2 linked regions of the Bosea sp. 685 genome follow. The protein of the gene in region 1 binds, or shares a complex with, the protein of each later gene. Links are inferred from orthologs where the notes say so. Each region holds a gene or a part of one and is shown on either strand. Other genes may lie near its edges. The genes, in order: dnaN and RMR04_RS13220.

Region 1 (12,293 bases):
GTCGCCAGCGATTTGACCTCGGCGGCCACGACCGCGAAGCCGCGCCCGGCCTCGCCCGCGCGCGCCGCCTCGATGGTGGCGTTGAGGGCGAGCAGATTGGTTTGCGAAGCAAGGTTGCGGATGAGTTCGACGACGCTGCCGATCCGCTCATTCGCCTGGCGCAGCGTGGCGACATTATCCGTGATGCCGCGACATTCCGCACTGGCCTCATCGGTAGCGCGGCGGGAAATCGCGCTCTCCTGCCTGATCCGCTCGCTCGAGGCCCCGAAAGCGCGGGTCGCCGCAACGATTTCCGCCACCGAGGCCGAGACCTGCTCGGGGCGGCGCTGGGTTCCCGCGACCGCCTGGAGCGTGGCCCCGGCCTTGCCGGACAGCGCTTCGGAGAAGCCGGCAACCTCGCTCATGCCGGCCTCGATCGCCGAGATGCGCTCGGCGATGCCATTGCGGAAGGCGTGCTCGATCGCGTTCAGGCGGCCTTCCGTCTCGGTTTCGATCGCCTCGTCGAAGCAAGCCAGCGAGAACGAGATATCCGTCAGCATCAGCCTGCAGAAGACGCGCAGGGCGTCATCGATCGGACCCCAGCGCCGCTTCCAAAGCGAGACGATGACGGCGAGGAAGTTGGAGAAATCCTCGAGGAAGAACTGCGGGTAATCGGCGAGGTGGATCTTGCCGCCATTGGCGCGGGCGACGATCCGCTTCTTCGCCGCGAGATAATCCGCATCGAGCCGCAGACCGAACAGATAGCGGTATTTCAACGCCTCGTCGGCAAATGTCTCTTGATGCCGCCAGAGCTCGCCGCTGCCGAAGGTCTTCCTGTAGAGCGAGCACACCGAAGCGTCGAAATGCGGCTCCAGAATCGCCAGAAGGCGAGCGGCGAGAGCGGCCTCGGCAGCCGTGAAGGAGGGCGGCGACGGTTGCATCGCCCTCACTCTCGTCAAAAATGGTTAACCGTCCCTGCTGGGTCCGCGCGGCCTCCCACCACAGGGCAATCTCAGCTCAGCGGGACGACACGCCCGGCATTGACCAGGAAGCGCTCAGACCCCTCCGGCAGGCTGGAGAACAGCGCCGGGTCGGCCCCGGTCATCCAGACCTGGCAGCCGAGCGCGAGCAGGGCGTCATAGAGCGCCGCCCGCCGGCGCGGATCGAGATGGGCGGCGATCTCGTCCAGCAGCACGAGCGGGGCAATGCCGCTCATCGCAGCGACCAGCCTGGCATGAGCGAGCACGAGGCCGATCAGAAGCGCCTTCTGTTCGCCGGTGGACCCCAGTTCGGCGGGGATGTCCTTGGGCGCATGGCGGACTTCGAGATCCGAGGCCTGCGGCCCGATCAGCGTTCGCCCGGCGGCGCGGTCGCGAGCCCGGCTCTGCCGCAGCAAGGCGCGGTACTCATCCTCGGCGTCGAGCGCCGGCCGCTGTGCCACCAGAGTATCGAGTTCGCCCGCCAGTGCCAGCTCCGCATGGGGGAAGGGCGAGGCGTCATCGCGGGTCTCCGCGATGATCGCGCTCAAGCGCGCCACCGTCTCGGCGCGGGCGGCGGCGACCGCGACGCCAAGCTCGGCGACCTCGCGCTCGACGGCGTCGAGCCATTGCGTCTGATGCGGCGTCTCCTCGAGGATACGGTTGCGTGAGCGCAAGGCGCGCTCCAGCGCGTTCGAGCGGGTCGCATGCGTCGGGTCGACCGCCAGCACCAGCCGGTCGAGGAAGCGGCGGCGGTCGCCGGCGGCGCCCCTGAACAGCCCATCGACATCCGGCGTCAGCCAGACCAGGCGCAGATGCTCGCTGAAGGCCAGCGCCGAGCCGACCGGAACGCCATCGATGCGTGAGAGGCGGCTGCGCTTGCCCTCGCCATCGCGCTCGCTCAGCCCCATGCCCAGGCGCGGCCCGTCATCGGCGAGCGCGATCGAGACGGCAAAAGAGCTCGGTCCGCCCTGGCGCGCCATGTCGGCAAGGTCGACGCGGCGCAAGCCGCGCCCAGGCGCAAACAGCGAAAGTGCTTCCAGCAGATTGGTCTTGCCCGCTCCATTCTCGCCGACGAGCGCAACGATTTGGCCCTCGATCGTCAGATCAAGAGCCTCGTAGGAGCGGAAATCCTGAAGGATCAGGCGCGCGACGGCCGTCACGACGCTGAATGCCGGCTAGATCACGTCGCATTCGGACGGTCACGCCCGAATGCAAAAAACGTGATCGATTCCAAGGATCTAGAGCATTGCTCCAGCGAAAAACCGGTGCCCACTTTTTCGCGCAATGCTCTAAACGCGCATCGGCATCAGCACATAGAGCGCAGACGCGCCTTCGCGATCCTGGATCACGGTCGGCGAGCCGGGATCGGCCAGCTTGAGCAGGGCCGTGTCGCCATCGAGCTGGGCGGCGATATCCATGAGATAGCGGGCATTGAAGCCGATATCGAGCGGGCTCGCATCATAGTCGACCTCGATCTCCTCGGTCGCCGAGCCGGAATCGGGATTGGTGACCGAGAGCGTCATGCGGCCATCGGCCATGGAGAGCTTCACGGCCCGGCCGCGCTCGGAGGAGATCGTCGAGACGCGGTCGACCGAGGCCGCGAAATCACCCTTGTCGACGGTCAATCGCTTGTCGTTGCCGCTGGGGATGACCCGCTGATAATCGGGGAAAGTGCCGTCGATCAGCTTCGAGGTCAGTACAACGGCCTGGGTCGCGACGCGGATCTTGGTCGCGGACAATTCGATCGCCACTTCGGTCTCGCCGTCCTCCAGCAGTTTCTGGATTTCGGAGACGGCCTTGCGCGGGATAATGACACCCGGCATGCCGGCAGCGCCTGCAGGCGCTGCGGTGTCGACGCGGGCGAGACGGTGGCCGTCGGTGGCGACCGCGCGCAGCAGGCTGCGGCCCTCGACATCGAGCGTGTGGAGATAGATGCCGTTCAGATAATAGCGCGTCTCCTCGGTCGAGATCGCGAATTGCGTCTTGTCGATCAGGCGCTTGAACTCGCCCGCCGGGAGCACGAAGCGATGCGCCATCTCGCCGGCCGTGATGTCGGGGAAGTCGCTTTCCGGCAAGGTCTGGAGCTGAAAGCGCGAGCGGCCCGAGCGCAGGGTCAGCCCGGTCTCGCCAGTCGTCTCAAGCGAGACCTGCGCGCCGTCGGGCAGCTTGCGGACGATATCGTACAGCGTATGGGCCGGGACGGTCGTCGCGCCGGGCTCGGCGACATCGGCGGCGATCGTTTCCACGACCTCGATATCGAGGTCGGTCGCCTTGAGCCTCAGGCCGGCCTCCGCTCCACTGAGCAGCAGGTTCGACAGGATCGGGATCGTGTTGCGGCGCTCCACCACGCGATGCACGTGGCCCAGCGACTTCAGCAGCGTGGAACGTTCGACCGTGACCTTCATATCTCTTAGTCTTCTGGCGTGATTGCGCCCGGGCCAAGGAGGCGCGGGCGGCGGAATGGCCCGCGACATTGCCGGAGGCGCGCCACCGGCGCAAGGGCAGGCGCGCCGGCAATCACAATCAAAGCGGGCGGAGGGGCTTCAATGCCCGTCGCTCACTCCTGCTGCTCACTCCTGCAGCATGCGCTTCAAGAGATCGACCTCGTCATGGAGCAAGCGATCCTCGGTGATCGCCTTCTCGATCTTGCGCACCGCATGCAGCACCGTGGTGTGATCGCGCCCGCCGAACCGGCGGCCGATCTCGGGCAGGGAGCGCGGGGTCAGCGCCTTGGAGAGATACATCGCGATCTGGCGCGGCTTCACCACCGCCGCCGTCCGCCGCTCCGAAAGGATATCGGCCCGGCTGACATTGTAGCGCGTTGCGACCAGCTTCTGGATGTCCTCGATCTTGACGCGGCGCGGCTCGCGGGTCCGCACCAGATCGCGGATCGCGGCCTCGGCCGTCTCCAGGGTGACCGCCTGGCCAGACAGCGTGGCATGGGCGAGCAAGCGGTTGGCGGCGCCGTCGAGATCGCGGCCATTGGTGGCGACGACGCAAGCGACATAGGCGACGACATCGGGATTGACGTGGAAATTCGGATGGGCGGCATGCAGCGCCGCCAACCGACCGCCAAGAATCTTGCCGCGCAGCGTCTCGTCGAGATCGCCGACCTCGACCACGAGCCCACCGCCCAGACGCGAGCGAATGCGCTCGTCCAGGGCCTCGAGATCATTGGCGAGCCTGTCACCGGCCACGACGATCTGCTTGCCGGCGTCGATCAGCGCATTGATCGTATGGCCGAACTCCTGCTGGATCGACTTGCCCTGGATGAACTGCACATCATCGACCACGAGCAGGTCGATGCCGCGCAGCTTCTCCTTGAAGGCGAGCGCGGTCTGCGACTTCAGCGCGGCGACGAAGCCGTACATGAAGCGGTCGGCGGTGAAATAAGCGACGCGCTTGCCCTGGCGGCGCGCCTCCTGAGCGATCGCCTGCAGCAGATGCGTCTTGCCCAAGCCGACGCCGGCATGAATGTAGAGCGGGTTGTAGGGCGTCGATCCGGCAGGAGCCGCAGCGATACGCTCGGCAGCCGCGAAAGCGAGCTGGTTCGACTTGCCGACGATGAAGTTCTCGAAGGTCAGGCGCCGGTCGAGCACCGTGCCGCAAGCGTCGACGATGTCGCGCTCGCATGGCGTCGCTGCCTCACCATGACGGACCTCAGCGGAAGCCGCCACGGGCGTAGCCACCGCAGAGCGCGGACGCGCGGCGGCCATCTCCCGCACCGGAGCCGGGGCGCTGTCACGCGACACCTGGCGGACGGACAGGATGACGCCATTCACGGCGCCGAGTTCGGCCTGGCAATTGACCTGAAGACGCTCGGCGTAATGCGCCTCGAGCCAGCTCTTCAGAAAACGGGTCGGCACGGTCAGATAGGCGACGCTGTCGACGAGCCCGCCGATCTCGACGCGGGCGAACCAGCTCGAGAACACGTCCTCGCCAAGCTCCGCACGCAAGCGGCGGCGAACGCGGTCCCAGGCCTCCCCGAGCGAACCCTGCAGGGGGGCGATCGTCTCCGTGATCGTGGCTGCAATCAAGGGAAGCGGCGCCGCCACTGCCTCGATCGCTGCCACTGTCTCCTGCCGTTCAAACATGTGTGTTGCCCCGTTTCTTTTAAAAAATTGGCGCGCTTGAGCGAGAACCGCCGCAATGCGGCAGCCTCGCCGGCGCTACTGTCCGGTCGATAGAACAGGCTTTCCGCGAACGCTGCGCGCTCGCAGGGGGGCCTGCCTTCGCTCCTGTCGATTACGCCTGGAAAGCCCGCCGCGGGACGAAGCCGCACTTCATCTCAATCTGACAAGACAAAGAGCCGCATCCTCCAACCCCCCTGGGTCGCGAGCCAAACACCCTCATTTCTTATGAAAATCCCCGGTGGCCATTGCTGTCCGCCCGGCGATGAAATGACCTTACAGGGCGCTCTCGAAAGGGATCAACATCCCCTTCAGCCGGCTTCCGAGAGTCGAGGCCCGAAAGGGGTACCCTGACCTACCGGCATTCACCGCGCAATTGGTTGTGGAACTTAAGATTTTCTTTACGGATGCCCCATGCCGCCGGGGGCGAATCTTTTTTTCCAAATGTGCGATCCACCCGAGGTGAGTCCGGGGGAATCCCGAGGGTCAAATCCTTTGCCCGCTAAACTCATGAAAAATAAGCGCTTTCGCTGCGCGGTCAAAACCGCCGGAGAGGCCGATTTTGCGCCCTCAGAGCGCTCCGGGAGTCAACCCCGCAAAGCCGTGGAAAGATTGCAGAATCTTGCTGACACGCGCTCCGAATCAATCATTCGCGCGCTGTAGCAGCCGGGTCACAGCAGGTTTGCAGCCAACGAAAAAACCCGGCCTCGCGGCCGGGTTTTTCAGTCGAAAATCCGCTCTGCGGAATGGCGAAAATCAGGAGGCGAGAGCGCCAACCCGATGCGCCAGGCGCGAGACCTTGCGGGACGCCGTATTCTTGTGAACGATGCCCTTCTGAGCAGCCCGCATGATCTCCGGCTGGGCAGCCTTCAGAGCGTCGGCAGCGGCGCTCTTGTCGCCGGAGGCGATCGCCTCCTCGACCTTGCGCAGGAAGGTGCGCATGCGCGAGCGGCGCGCCTTATTGACCTCGGTGCGACGCGCGATCTTGCGCGTGGCCTTCTTGGCCGACGTCGTATTGGCCATCGAAACGTCCTCGTTGTCATCGCGTCCGTTCGCCTCAGGCTATGTGCCTGGCGGGGTCGGACCGCGACCGTGATGGAAAATGCGTGGGCGGCGGCCGTTGCTTTGCGCGGACCGTCGCGAGAGGCAGGCGTATAGTCGCTGCCGCGCCCGGCGTCAACGCCGGAATGGCCCGCGACCGCAGGTTTTAGCTGGCTGGCGCGATGAAACGGGCAAAGCTCGCCAGATCGACGTTGCCGCCGCTCAAGATCACGCCGACGCGCTTGCCCGCGACAGGCACCGCGCCGGTGAAGGCGGCGGCGGCAGCCAGGCATCCGGTCGGCTCGACCACGAGCTTCATCCGCTCGGCGAAGAAGCGCATCGCGTCGATCAGCGCGGCGTCGCTGACGGTGACGATGTCCTCGACCAGGGCCTGGATGATCGGGAAGGTGAGATCGCCCAGGAACGAGGTCTGCGCCCCGTCGGCGATCGTCTTGGGCACCGCGATCTTGACGATCTTGCCGGAGCGGAAGGATTGCTGGCCGTCATTGCCGGCCTCGGGCTCGACGCCAAAGACGCGGCAGCCCGGATTCAGCGCCTTGGCAGCCAAGGCCGCCCCCGCCAGCAGGCCGCCGCCGCCGAGGCAGACCAGCAGGATGTCGAGGGGGCCGGCATCCTCGATCAGCTCCTTGGTCGCCGTGCCCTGCCCGGCGATGACATGAGGGTGGTCGTAGGGCGGGATCACGGTCAGGCCGCGCTCGGCCGCGAGCCGGCCGCCGATCGCGAGGCGGTCCTGGCTGTAGCGGTCATAGCGCACGACCTCGCCGCCATAGGCCTGCGTCGCCTCGACCTTCGCCACCGGTGCATCCTCCGGCATGATGATCGTCGTCGGTACGCCGAGCAGCTTGCCCGCCAGCGCAATCGCCTGGGCATGATTGCCCGAGGAGTAGGTCACGACGCCGGCGCGCTTCTGCTCCGGCGACAATGCGGCGATCGCATTATAGCCGCCGCGGAATTTGAAGGCGCCCATGCGCTGCAGGTTCTCGGCCTTGAAGACGAGGCTGGCGTCGGTACGCCTGTTGGCGGTAGCCGAGGTCAGAACCGGGGTATGGTGGGCGACGCCCTTGATGCGCAGCGCCGCCGCCTCGACATCGGCATAGGTCGGCAGAGAGGGCTTGCTGGCAGCTGCGTCGGTCATGGAAATGTGTCCTGCGGCGTGATCGTCTCAACGCTATCTGCCAGCACAGGCAGCCAGGCTTCAAGTCAGAGACGGTGACATCAGCCATGCGTGGCGTTGATCGATGCACAAGCCTCGATGCAAGCCGCGGGGAACCCGAGAAGCCCCGGCGAGAGACGCTCGGGACGAGCCCGGGCATGACGACATCGCCGGTTCACCTGAAGAACAACAGCGTCTGCACCAGGAACAGCGGGATCAGGATCGCGCCCGACCAGAGCATGTAGCCGAAGAAGCTCGGCATCGCGACCTTCCGGTCCTTGGCGATAGCATAGACCATGAAATTCGGCGCGTTGCCGATATAGCTGTTGGCGCCCATGAAGACCGCGCCGGCCGAGATCGCCGTCAGCGTCAGCGCGCCCGTTGTCATCAGCGACTTGGGATCGCCGCCGGCGAGTTCGAAGAAGACGAGATAGGTCGGCGCGTTGTCGAGGAAGGAGGACAGCGCCCCGGTCAGCCAGAAATAGGCGATGTTGTTGGGCGTGCCATCGACATGGCTGACCAGCGCGACCAGCGGCGCGAAGGCTCCGTTCCGGCCCGCCTGCAGCATCGCCAGAACCGGGATGATGCAGATGAAGATGCCGGCGAAGAGTTTCGCGACCTCCTTGATCGGCCCCCAGCTGAATTCGTTGCCGGCGCGCACGGGCCCCGGCGTCAGCTTCAGCGAAACTCCCGCCAGCGCGAGCAGGATGAGGTCGCGCGCCAGATTCTGCCATTCCACCGCGATGCCGTGCACGGTGAAGGCGACGCCCGGCTTCCAGCTTGCCGACATCAGGATGGCGAGAATGACGCCGCCGAGCAGGGCGATGTTGACCTTGCCGTAGAGCTTGATGTCGCGGTCCGGCGTCGGGTCCTTGAGCGCGGGAAGGCCCTCCTCCTTGCGGTAGAACCAGCTGTCGAGCCCATAGAACAGCGCCAGCAGCACGATGACGGCAAAGCCGGTCTCCGGCAGCAGATGCGTGGTCGTCCAGAAGAAGCTCACTCCGCGCAGGAAGCCGAGGAATAGCGGGGGGTCGCCGAGCGGTGTCAGCGAGCCGCCGATATTCGAGACCAGGAAGATGAAGAACACGACGACATGGACGTTGAAGCGCCGCGCGTCATTGGCGCGCAGGATCGGGCGGATCATGATGATCGAGGCGCCCGTGGTGCCGACGAAGCTCGCCATCAGCGTGCCGATCGCCAGGAGGACCGTGTTGGTCGCGGGCGTGCCGTGCAGATTGCCCATGATCAGGATACCGCCGGCGATCGTGAACAGGGCGAAGAGCAGGATGATGAAGGGGATATAGTCGAGCAGCCCCGTATGCAGGAGCGCGCCCAGCGCCGGGTCGAAGCCGCGCGACAGGACCAGCGGCGCCAGCACCAGCACCGACCAGAAAGCAGCGAACTTGCCGTAGTTCAGCTCCCAGAAATGCGGAAACAGCACGGGGCCGAGCGCAATCGAGAGCAGCATGCCGGCGAAGGGCAGCGCCCAGGCCGCTCCCATCGCCGCGCCGCCGATATCGCCTGCAGCCAGCGCCGCGCTGGAGATCAGGCATAGCGCGAGCACCGCGCCGGTTCGTGTCAGAAAGCCCGCCAAAGCCATTCCCCGCCCGCTTTTCGCGTGGTTGTCATCATCACCAGTGCCTAGCTGGTTAGCCGAGGACCGAAAGCCTAGCAACCGAGGGCCAAATCAGTATAGGCCCGGCTGACGCAACGAGAGACGATCAGGGGATTTCGAGGATGCGAGCGCTTCTGCCAGTTCTGGTGGCCCTTATCTTCGTCCCGGCCCTGGCCAGCCCGGTCTTCGCCCAGGTCTTAATCGCCGAGATCAGGGCCCAGATCTTCCTCGAACGCTCCGGCAAGCTCTCGGATAATCTCATCGGCGCCAACAAGGCGCTGCACAACACGGTCATCGGCGAGGGCGATGCCGGCGAGCCGGCCGACGCGGTTCTGGTGACATTGGTGTTCACCGGCGCGAAGAACACCAAATCCTCCGACAAGATCGCCCGCGACCTTGCCTCCATCACGGTCAGGCAGCGGGCCAAGACCGGCGAGAAGACCCTGCTGCGGCGCGTTTATGGCGGTTTCCTGTTTGGCGAGAGCGGGCGCATCCACAAGGCCTTCCTGCTCGACAACGCGACCTGTGCGCCGCTCGATATCGAGGTCAAAATCGGCCGCAGCGCCAAGAGCGCGAAGCTCGATTTCAGCTGCGGCGAGTAGCCCGTCGTCATCCTGTGCGCGCCGCAGCACAGCGCGATGTGGTGCAGGCACGGGACCGTCGTCGGGATGAGCCGCCTTTTCGTCTCGCGGTTCCGCATCTGCGCCGCGGCACTGCGCGCCGCAGCGCCTGCGGAATGACCCGCATGGGTCGATTGTTATGCCGGCATTCATCCCTGTAGAATAATCTCCTCCTGGCGGCATCCCGGCCGCAGCCGATTCGGGACCGATCATGTGCCGTTTCCTCGCCTATTCAGGCGCGCCCGTTTTCCTTGAGGATCTCGTTGCAGCGCCCTGCCATTCGCTGATCCATCAGTCGCTCCATGCCGAGGAAACCAAGACCGGCACGAATGGCGACGGTTTCGGCGTCGGCTGGTATGGCGACAGGCCGGAGCCCGGGCTCTACCGGGAGGTACGGCCCGCCTGGGCGGATGAAAACCTGCTCTCGATCGCGCGCCAGGTCCGCTCGCATCTGTTCTTCGCCCATGTCCGCGCCGCGACCGGCACCGCGACGACGCGGGCCAACTGCCACCCCTTCGCCCATGGCCACCACCTCTTCATGCATAACGGCCAGATCGGCGGCTACGGCCTGATCCGCCGCAAGCTGGAGAGCCTGATTCCGGATGCGCTCTATGGCGTGCGCGTCGGCACGACCGATTCCGAGGCGATTTTCCTGCTCACCTTGGCCCGCATGGCCGAGGGTTTCTCTCCCGGCGAGGCGTTGGCCTGGGCGCTGGGCGAAGCGCTCGCCTTGATGCAGCAGGCCGGCATTCGCGAGCCCTTGCGCTGCGCCGCGGCGCTTGCCGATGGCGACAGCGTCCATGCCGTGCGTTGGTCCTCCGACCCCAAGCCGCCGACGCTCTATCTCTGCGACCGCGGCGACAGCGTCATCATCGCCTCAGAACCGGTCGATGCCGCGCGCGATTGCTGGCAGGCCCTGCCGGCCAATACGCTGGTCACGGTGCGAACTGGGGCGGTCGCGCTGTCGCCCTTCGAGGTCGGGCTGAAGCAGGCGGCCTGAGGCGAGGGCGGGCTCAGTCCGAAACTAGGCCCGAAGCCTCACGATCCCATAGGGATTGAACTTGAATTCGTCCTCGTCATAGGTCGATGCAAATGAGTGACTCGCCTTGCGCTCGCGCAGCGTCACCTCCAGCCCGCGCTTCGCGATCTCGTCGGCGACCTCGTCCATGAGCGCGACGACCGCCCGTTCGCTGCCCAGCGACTTCGGCGCATAGACCTCCGGCAGCCCGACGAGGTGAAAGCCGACGCTTTCCAGATAGCCCTTGGCCTCCAGCGGGCGTTTTGCGAAGGCGAGGCGGCAGATTCGGCCGAGCGCCAGGTTGTCGCCGGGATCGCGCACGGCCTGGCGCGCCGCTTGCGCCTGGGCTGCCAGCTCCTGCCAGCGCGCCAGCCCATGCGCGATCCCGGCGCTTTCCCCTTTCACGGCCACCGCTCCGGCCTGGATGAGCTGCTGCGCCAGCAGCAAGGCGGTGGCGGAGGTCTCGACGGCCGTCTCGGCCGTCATTTGCGGCCCCATCACATAAAGCACCGAGCCATGCTCCGCGACGGCCCGCTCGTCCGAGTCCGTCCAGGCATTGGGCTGCACGCGATCCCAGCACACCGCAAATGATCGCTCCATCCGGTCATCCGCCTCATCCTGGGAATAATCCGTGTCGACGCTGAAGCCCTTGGCGACAGTGCCGATCGCGTTGCGGGCGGCTTCGGACAGCCGCGCCAGATCGTGTGTGCGCCCGAGAAAACACAGGACATGGCGTGGCATGACGGACGGTTGAGGCGTCGCGGGAGCAGGCTTTGGCTCGTCGGCGCGGGACGCGCCTCCCAACGCCGATGCGCCGATGAACCATAGGAGGCCGCGACGAATGAGGCTCACATGCATTGGGTCTCTCGAAAGCGGGACCTGCTTCAGCGGGTCGACAGCGCGATCCTGCCGAATCCTGCCAGCCTTGGGCAATCGATTCCTGTTGCAAGCATCCTGGGTCGAGCATCGGGCCTTGCCGGAAACCCGGGCGCCGCATTCCGCTTCAAGGCTTGTGCTCCGAAGACTTGCGCTTCGCCTCTCGTCGCGCCACAGGCGAGACGTCATGCGCGCCTTCGACACGAAGCTTCCCATCGATGCCGTTCTGGACGAACTCGCAGCCTCGCTGCGGGCGCGGCCCAACGTCGTCCTCGTCGCGCCGCCCGGCGCGGGCAAGACCACGCGCGTGCCACTCGCCTTGCTCGACGAACCCTGGGCGAAGGGCGGCAAGCTGATTCTGCTCGAGCCGCGCCGGCTCGCGGCGCGCGGCGCGGCCAACCGCATGGCGCAGACACTGGGCGAACGCGTTGGCGAGACGGTCGGCCTGCGCGTCCGGCTCGGCTCCAAGATCGGCCCGAAAACCCGCATCGAGGTCGTCACCGAAGGCGTCTTCGCCCGGATGATCCTCGACGATCCCGGGCTCGACGGCATCGCGGCCGTGCTCTTCGACGAATTCCACGAGCGCTCGCTCGATGCCGATTTCGGCCTGGCGCTGGCGCTCGATGCACAAGCGGGCCTGCGCGAGGATCTGCGCATCCTGGTGATGTCGGCGACGCTCGATGGCGCGCGCGTCGCGCGACTGCTCGGCGATGCACCCGTGATCGAGAGCCAGGGGCGGGCCTTTCCCGTCGAGACACGCTATCGCGGCCGCGATCCGCTGAAGCGCATCGAGGATCAGGTCACGGAGGCCGTGCTTCTGGCGCTGAACGAGCAGGCGGGCTCGCTGCTCGTCTTCCTGC
Region 2 (5,788 bases), 3.6 Mb from region 1 along the record:
AAGGAATGGAAGTCGTCCCAGACGGCCTCAGTCAGATCTGGCCCGGACAGGACATCGACGGTGATGTCGGCCGAGAGTGCCTCGCGCCGCTCGCGCTTCAGTGCCTTGCGCTTCCGCGAGGCCAGCGTTCCCAGGAAATCGTCATAGGTTTCAAAGTCTTCGTTGCGCCAGTGAAACTGAAGGTCGTGCCGCTCCAGATAGCCGGCCTCGCGCAGCGCCGTGATGTCGGGCTCCTGCGCGAAGGTGACATGGACCGAGGAGGCGTTCGCTTGCCCGCGCAGCGCCTCCAGCCCGGCGATCAGCCCGGCGCGGGCCTCATCGGCGCGCAGGCCCTCGGCGACCAGCAGGCGCGGCCCGGTCGCGGGCGTGAAGGGGGCTGCGAGCTGGAGCTTGGGGTAGTAGCGCCCGCCGGCGCGCTCATAGGCATCGGCCCAGGCATGGTCGAAGACATATTCGCCCTGGCTGTGGCTCTTGAGGAAACTTGGCGCCGCCGCCAGCAGCGAGCCTTGCGCATCCTCGACCAGCAGATAGGCCGGGGACCAGCCGGAACGCCTGCCGACGCAACCGCTCTCCTCCAGGGCGAGCAGGAAGGCATGCGAGACGAAGGGATTGTCCTCGTCGACCGCCGAGGCGAGATCCAGGCAGGCAGGAGCCTGGGAGGTAGGGGCCGGGGAGGTTGCGGCCATGGCGGCGCGCAACGCGAGCGGGTTGGCGCAGGCGTTCCATGCGGCGGCGGGGACGGTCTTCAAAGACGTCGCGACGCGCACCCTGAGGTCGTCGCGTCCGTCAACACTCAAGGTTTGAAGCCCTCGAAGACCATCTGGTCGGCATGCAATGCGGCCCGCTCGCGATCCTGAACGTTGCGCACCGTCCAGCTCATCACCGGCAGGCCCAACGCCTCCCGACAGAGATAGGGAGCCGCGCTCGGCAAATCAGCAACCTTCCAGGACAAAAAGTCCGGCCGGCTCTCGCCGAAATGCAGCAGATTGGCCAGCGCATGTTTCTGGGTGGCGTCGAGGTGATCATAGTCGGGATAGGAATAGTCGCTCATCGCCACGATCCCGCGCGGAATGCCGGGTGCGAGCTTGCGCAATGCCGTGACGATCACGGGGTCGAAGGATTTCAGCACGATCGGCTGGCCGGCGCGCTGGTTGACGATCTCGGCCGTGCGCTGCGCCAAAGCGAGAGCGCCGTCGAAGCGGCTCTTGACCTCGATCACTAGCGGCACGCGCCCCGCGACCGCATCGAGAAAGGCGTTCAGCGTCGGAATGCGGTCACTGCTGCCCTTCAGGGCAATCCCGGCCAGCGCCTGCGCGCTCCGCTCGTTGACGAGGCCGGTCTCGGCCGTCAATCGGTCGAGCACGAAATCGTGAAACACCATCGCCTCGCCGTCTGCGCTGAGCTGGACGTCGCATTCGATGCCGAAGCCGCCAGCGATGGCGCCTTCGGCGGCGGACAGGCTGTTCTCGATCAACCCTATCTTCGCATCATGCAGGCCACGATGCGCGATTGGTCGGGCGACGAGCCAGCCGAGTCCGGATGTCGCAAGCTGCGCCATCACGCGATCTCGAACATCGCCTCGACTTCGACGGCGGCGTCGGCCGGGAGTTCGGCGACGCCGATGGTCGAGCGGGCATGGCGCCCCTTGTCGCCGAGCGCCTCGACCATCAAATCCGAGGCGCCGTTCATGATCGCCGGCAGGCCGGCGAAATGCGGCATCGCGTTGATGAAGCCCCCGAGTCGCACGCAACGGGTGATCCGGTCGAGATCGCCGAGCGCGGCCTTCGCCTGCGCCAGCACGTTGATGGCGCAAAGCCGCGCCGCCTCGATGCCGGCCTCGTTGAAGATCTCGGCACCGAGCTTGCCCTTGTGGCTGTCGGAGAGCTTGCCATCGAGGCCAAAGCAGAGCTGGCCGGAGATCACCAGCAGCTTGCCGGTGATGACATAGGGCACATAATTCGCGACCGGCGCGGCCGGAGAGGGCAGGGTGATGCCGAGTTCGGCAAGCTTGGCTTCGATTGCGCTCATGGGGCGTGCTCCGGCTCGATGGAATAAAACCTTCATGGCCGATGGCCGGGCAAGCCGCAAGCAGCCTCGATATGCTCGCAAGGCGGCTCGGCCCGGCGTTCACGAAGGCGGCCTTACGCCTTGTTTGCGCCACCGCTGCAATGCACCTAGATTCGTTCGATCACCTATTCGGTCACCTAGCAGAGCGGCAAATGTCATGAGCATGAACGGATTTGGCCTTGCGAGTACCCTGGCGGGTATCCTGAGCACGGTCGCCGTGCTGGCGAGCGTCGGCGCCTCGGCGCAGCCTCAATCGGTCGGGCGCGTGGTTCTGGCGCCCCATCGCGCGGTCTATGATCTTGTGCTCGACGACGACAAACCCGCCACCAGCATCGAGGCGGCGCGCGGTCGCATTGCCTTCGATTTCACCGGCGATGCCTGCGAGGGCTATGTACTCTCCTTTCGCCAGGTCACGCAGGTGAGCAGCAGCGAAGGCGGTCCGCGCACCATCGATGCGCGCACGACGAGCTTCGAGGCCGGCGACGGGGCGAGCTACCGCTTCAAGACCGAAAGCTCCGCGGCCGGCGCTCCGGCCGAGATCGTCGACGGCTCGGTCCAGAAATCCGGTGGCGGCTACGAGATCAAGCTCAGCGCGCCCAAGCCCGAGACGGTGCGCCAGACGACGGACGCCCTGTTCCCGAACGCGCAGATGAAGGCGGTGATCGAGGCCGCGCGCGCCGGCAAGACCACGCTGAACGTGCGCCTCTATGACGGCGCCAATAGCGGCAAGGAGGTCTATGACACGCTCTCGGTGATCGGGAAGCGGATCGAGACCAAGCCCTCCGAGGCACCGCTGCAGCGGCCGGAATTCGAGACGCTCGCGCGCTGGCCGGTGTCGATCTCCTATTTCAAGGTCGATTCCGGCGAGACCACGCCCTCCTACACCATCTCCTTCGAGCTCTATGAGAATGGCGTGACCGGCGCGATCAAGCTCGACTATGGCAGCTTCGCCCTGCGCGGCACGCTCACGCGTCTGGATCTTCTTCCGAAGCAGGATTGCGCGAAGTAGCGCTTGCGCCGCTGGCCCGCTGCGGACCGCGCAGACTGAGGCCCTTGCCGATCGACGCATCGCCGAAGCGCGCGCGCAGCGCGTCGAGCGCGCCCTCCATCGCCTTCAGCCTGGGGGTCGCGACATCGGCGAGGTCGCCATGGTCGGCTTCCTCGGGGGCGCTGAAATCGCTCGCGCCGATGCCGATCAGCCGGTAGCGCTGGCCGTTGCATTCGCGCCTGAGCAGGTCGCGCCCAGCGGCGAACAGCCTGGCCGCCAATTGTGTCGGCTCCGGCAGGCGACTGGCGCGCGTGATCGCGTGAAAATCCGCCGTCTTCAGCTTCATGGTGATGGTCCGGCCCGCGAGTGCCTGGGCCTTGAGGCGTTTCGAGGTTTTCTCGCAGAGCCGCCACAGCACCGGCTCGAGATCCTCGAAGCGCGAAAGATCGGTGTCGAGCGTGGTTTCGCTGGACACGCTCTTGGTCTCGCGGTCGGGCGTGACCTGGCGCTCGTCGATGCCGTTGGCGAGCTTCTTCAGTCGCGGCCCATCCTTGCCGGCCAGGCGGAAGAGCTTGTCGATCGGCGCTTCGCGCAGATCGCCGATCAGGCGGAAGCCGGATTCGGCGAGCTTGGCCGCACTCGCCTGGCCGACACCGGGAATGAGGCTGACCGGCTTTCTCGCCAGAAACGCGACGGCCTCCGCCCGCCCGATGACGGAGAAGCCGCGCGGCTTGTCCATGTCGGAGGCGACCTTGGCCAGGAATTTGGCATAGGACAGGCCGATGGAGATGCTGATCCCGACTTCGCCTTCGATCCGCTTGGCGAAGCGCGCGAGCGTGATGGCGGGGCTGGCGTGATGCAGCCGCTCGGTTCCGGCGAGGTCGAGAAAGGCCTCGTCGATCGAGAGCGGCTCGACCAGCGGCGTCAGCTCCTGCATTAATCGCCTGACCTCGCGCCCGGCCGCGACATATTTCGCCATGTTCGGCTTGACGACCACGGCTTCGGGGCAGGCCTCCAGGGCCTTGAACATCGGCATCGCCGAGCGCACGCCATAGGTCCGCGCGATATAGCAGGCCGTCGAGACCACGCCGCGCTTGCCGCCGCCGATGATCACCGGCTTGTCGAGCAGCGTGGGATCGTCGCGCTTCTCGATTGCCGCATAGAAGGCGTCGCAGTCGATATGGGCGAGGCTCAAGGCATCGCGCTCGGGATGGCGCAGCAGCCGCGGGGAGCCGCAAGCCGGGCAGCGGCGCAGCGCAGCGATTGCCTCCTCATGGTCGATGAGGCAATCGCGGCAGAGCACGCGCCGCGCAGGCTGCGCGGCCCGGTCGGTCACGGGGCGTCGCCCATCGGCGGTCCGGCGAGCCGTCCGCGGGCCTGAGCGACGATTTCCGGATTCAAGCTTAAATTTCCGGCAAACTCCAACAGCAGCGAATCGCTGCCGGCGAGATGATCGAGCACTGCGGCGAGGAAACCGGGCTCTTGCGCCGCTGCTCTTAGATTCGAGGGGCCGAGGCCGGTTTGCGCCAGAAACGGCTCCAGGCGCGCCGGATCTGCAGCGAGGAAGCCCAGCGCGCGCAGCGCGAGGTTTTCGGCATCCTCGACGGAGGGGGATCTTGCCATGGCGGGAGCTGCCTTCCGAATCGAGCTTCAGGTTTGCGTTTCGTCAACGGCTCTCATGCTAACGTAATCTTTGAATGAGGCCGCCAACTTGTGATGGCAGGATCGAGATGGCCTGTCAGTGGCGCGTTTGAAGGGCGGCATGATGAAGACGGTTTTGATCGTCGAGGACAATGAGCTCAACATGAAGCTCTTCAATGATTTGCTTGAAGCGCATGGCTATGCCACGCTGAAGACTGCCGATGGCATCGAGGCGATCGAACTCGCGCGCACGCATCATCCCGATCTGATTTTGATGGACATCCAGCTTCCCGAGGTCTCGGGGCTCGAAGTCACCAAATGGATCAAGGAGGATGATACCCTCAAATCCATCCCCGTTATCGCGGTGACGGCTTTTGCGATGAAGGGTGACGAAGAACGCATTCGCGAGGGAGGCTGCGAGGCTTATCTCTCCAAGCCGATCTCGGTGGCAAAATTCTTGGAGACGGTCCGCGCCTACGCTGGCCCAGCCTGAGGCTTCGAAAGCAAAACCATGTCAGCCCGTGTCCTCGTCGTCGACGACATCGTCACCAATGTGAAGCTGCTGGAGGCGAAGCTTTCAGCGGAGTATTTCGACGTCGTGACCGCGCTGAACGGAATCGAGGCGCTGGCGATCTGCGAACGCGGCGAGGCGGACATCGTCCTGCTCGACGTGATGATGCCGGGCATGGACGGCTTCGAGGTCTGCCGGCGCTTGAAGAACGGCGCGACCACGGCCCATATCCCGGTCGTGATGGTGACGGCGCTCGATCAGCCCGGCGATCGCCTGAAGGGGTTGGATGCCGGGGCTGACGATTTCCTGACCAAGCCGCTGGACGACACCGCGCTGTTTGCCCGCGTGCGCAGCCTTGTTCGCTTGAAATCCGTCACGGACGAGTTGCGCAACCGCGCTTTCGCCTCGCGCCGGCTCGGCATCGCCGATCCGCTTGCCGCCGCAGCCTCCGAGACCGGTCTGAACGGCCGCATCCTGGTGATCGAGGACCGGCCGACCGTGACCGAACGGCTGTCGAGCGCGCTTTCGGCCTTCCACGTCGTCGAGATCGAGACCGATCCGCATCAGGCCCTGGTGCGGGC

Evidence for each region.
Region 2: the proteins of dnaN (region 1) and RMR04_RS13220 are in contact, whole or in part, in a solved structure (PDB 1OK7), measured with the Escherichia coli proteins. The link is inferred for Bosea sp. 685 from one-to-one orthologs.

What each region holds. Positions count from the first base shown.
Region 1 is NZ_CP134779.1:6,094,597-6,106,889, forward strand. Bases 1,307-4,285 are described here. They hold dnaN (DNA polymerase III subunit beta), read right to left. Parts: upstream 3,365-4,285; coding sequence 2,249-3,364; downstream 1,307-2,248. Other genes in these bases: recF (DNA replication/repair protein RecF), read right to left, coding at 1,307-2,119; dnaA (chromosomal replication initiator protein DnaA), read right to left, coding at 3,530-4,285. Also shown: RMR04_RS29670 (methyl-accepting chemotaxis protein), read right to left, coding at 1-920; more of recF, read right to left, coding at 992-1,306; more of dnaA, read right to left, coding at 4,286-5,053; rpsT (30S ribosomal protein S20), read right to left, coding at 5,846-6,112; RMR04_RS29695 (threo-3-hydroxy-L-aspartate ammonia-lyase), read right to left, coding at 6,297-7,286; RMR04_RS29700 (sodium:proton antiporter), read right to left, coding at 7,480-8,904; RMR04_RS29705 (hypothetical protein), read left to right, coding at 9,042-9,521; RMR04_RS29710 (class II glutamine amidotransferase), read left to right, coding at 9,751-10,539; RMR04_RS29715 (hypothetical protein), read right to left, coding at 10,564-11,415; ATP-dependent helicase HrpB, read left to right, coding at 11,621-12,293. UniProt on the Escherichia coli protein: Confers DNA tethering and processivity to DNA polymerases and other proteins. Acts as a clamp, forming a ring around DNA (a reaction catalyzed by the clamp-loading complex) which diffuses in an ATP-independent manner freely and bidirectionally along dsDNA.
Region 2 is NZ_CP134779.1:2,489,368-2,495,155, forward strand. The notes cover bases 2,213-5,142. They hold RMR04_RS13220 (DNA polymerase IV), read right to left. Parts: upstream 4,392-5,142; coding sequence 3,033-4,391; downstream 2,213-3,032. Other genes in these bases: RMR04_RS13215 (cell envelope integrity EipB family protein), read left to right, coding at 2,225-3,076; RMR04_RS13225 (DUF3572 domain-containing protein), read right to left, coding at 4,388-4,678; RMR04_RS13230 (response regulator), read left to right, coding at 4,818-5,142. In the rest of the region: RMR04_RS13200 (GNAT family N-acetyltransferase), read right to left, coding at 1-797; RMR04_RS13205 (glycerophosphodiester phosphodiesterase family protein), read right to left, coding at 794-1,558; RMR04_RS13210 (RidA family protein), read right to left, coding at 1,558-2,028; more of RMR04_RS13230, read left to right, coding at 5,143-5,189; RMR04_RS13235 (PleD family two-component system response regulator), read left to right, coding at 5,208-5,788. UniProt on the Escherichia coli protein: Poorly processive, error-prone DNA polymerase involved in translesion repair and untargeted mutagenesis. Copies undamaged DNA at stalled replication forks, which arise in vivo from mismatched or misaligned primer ends.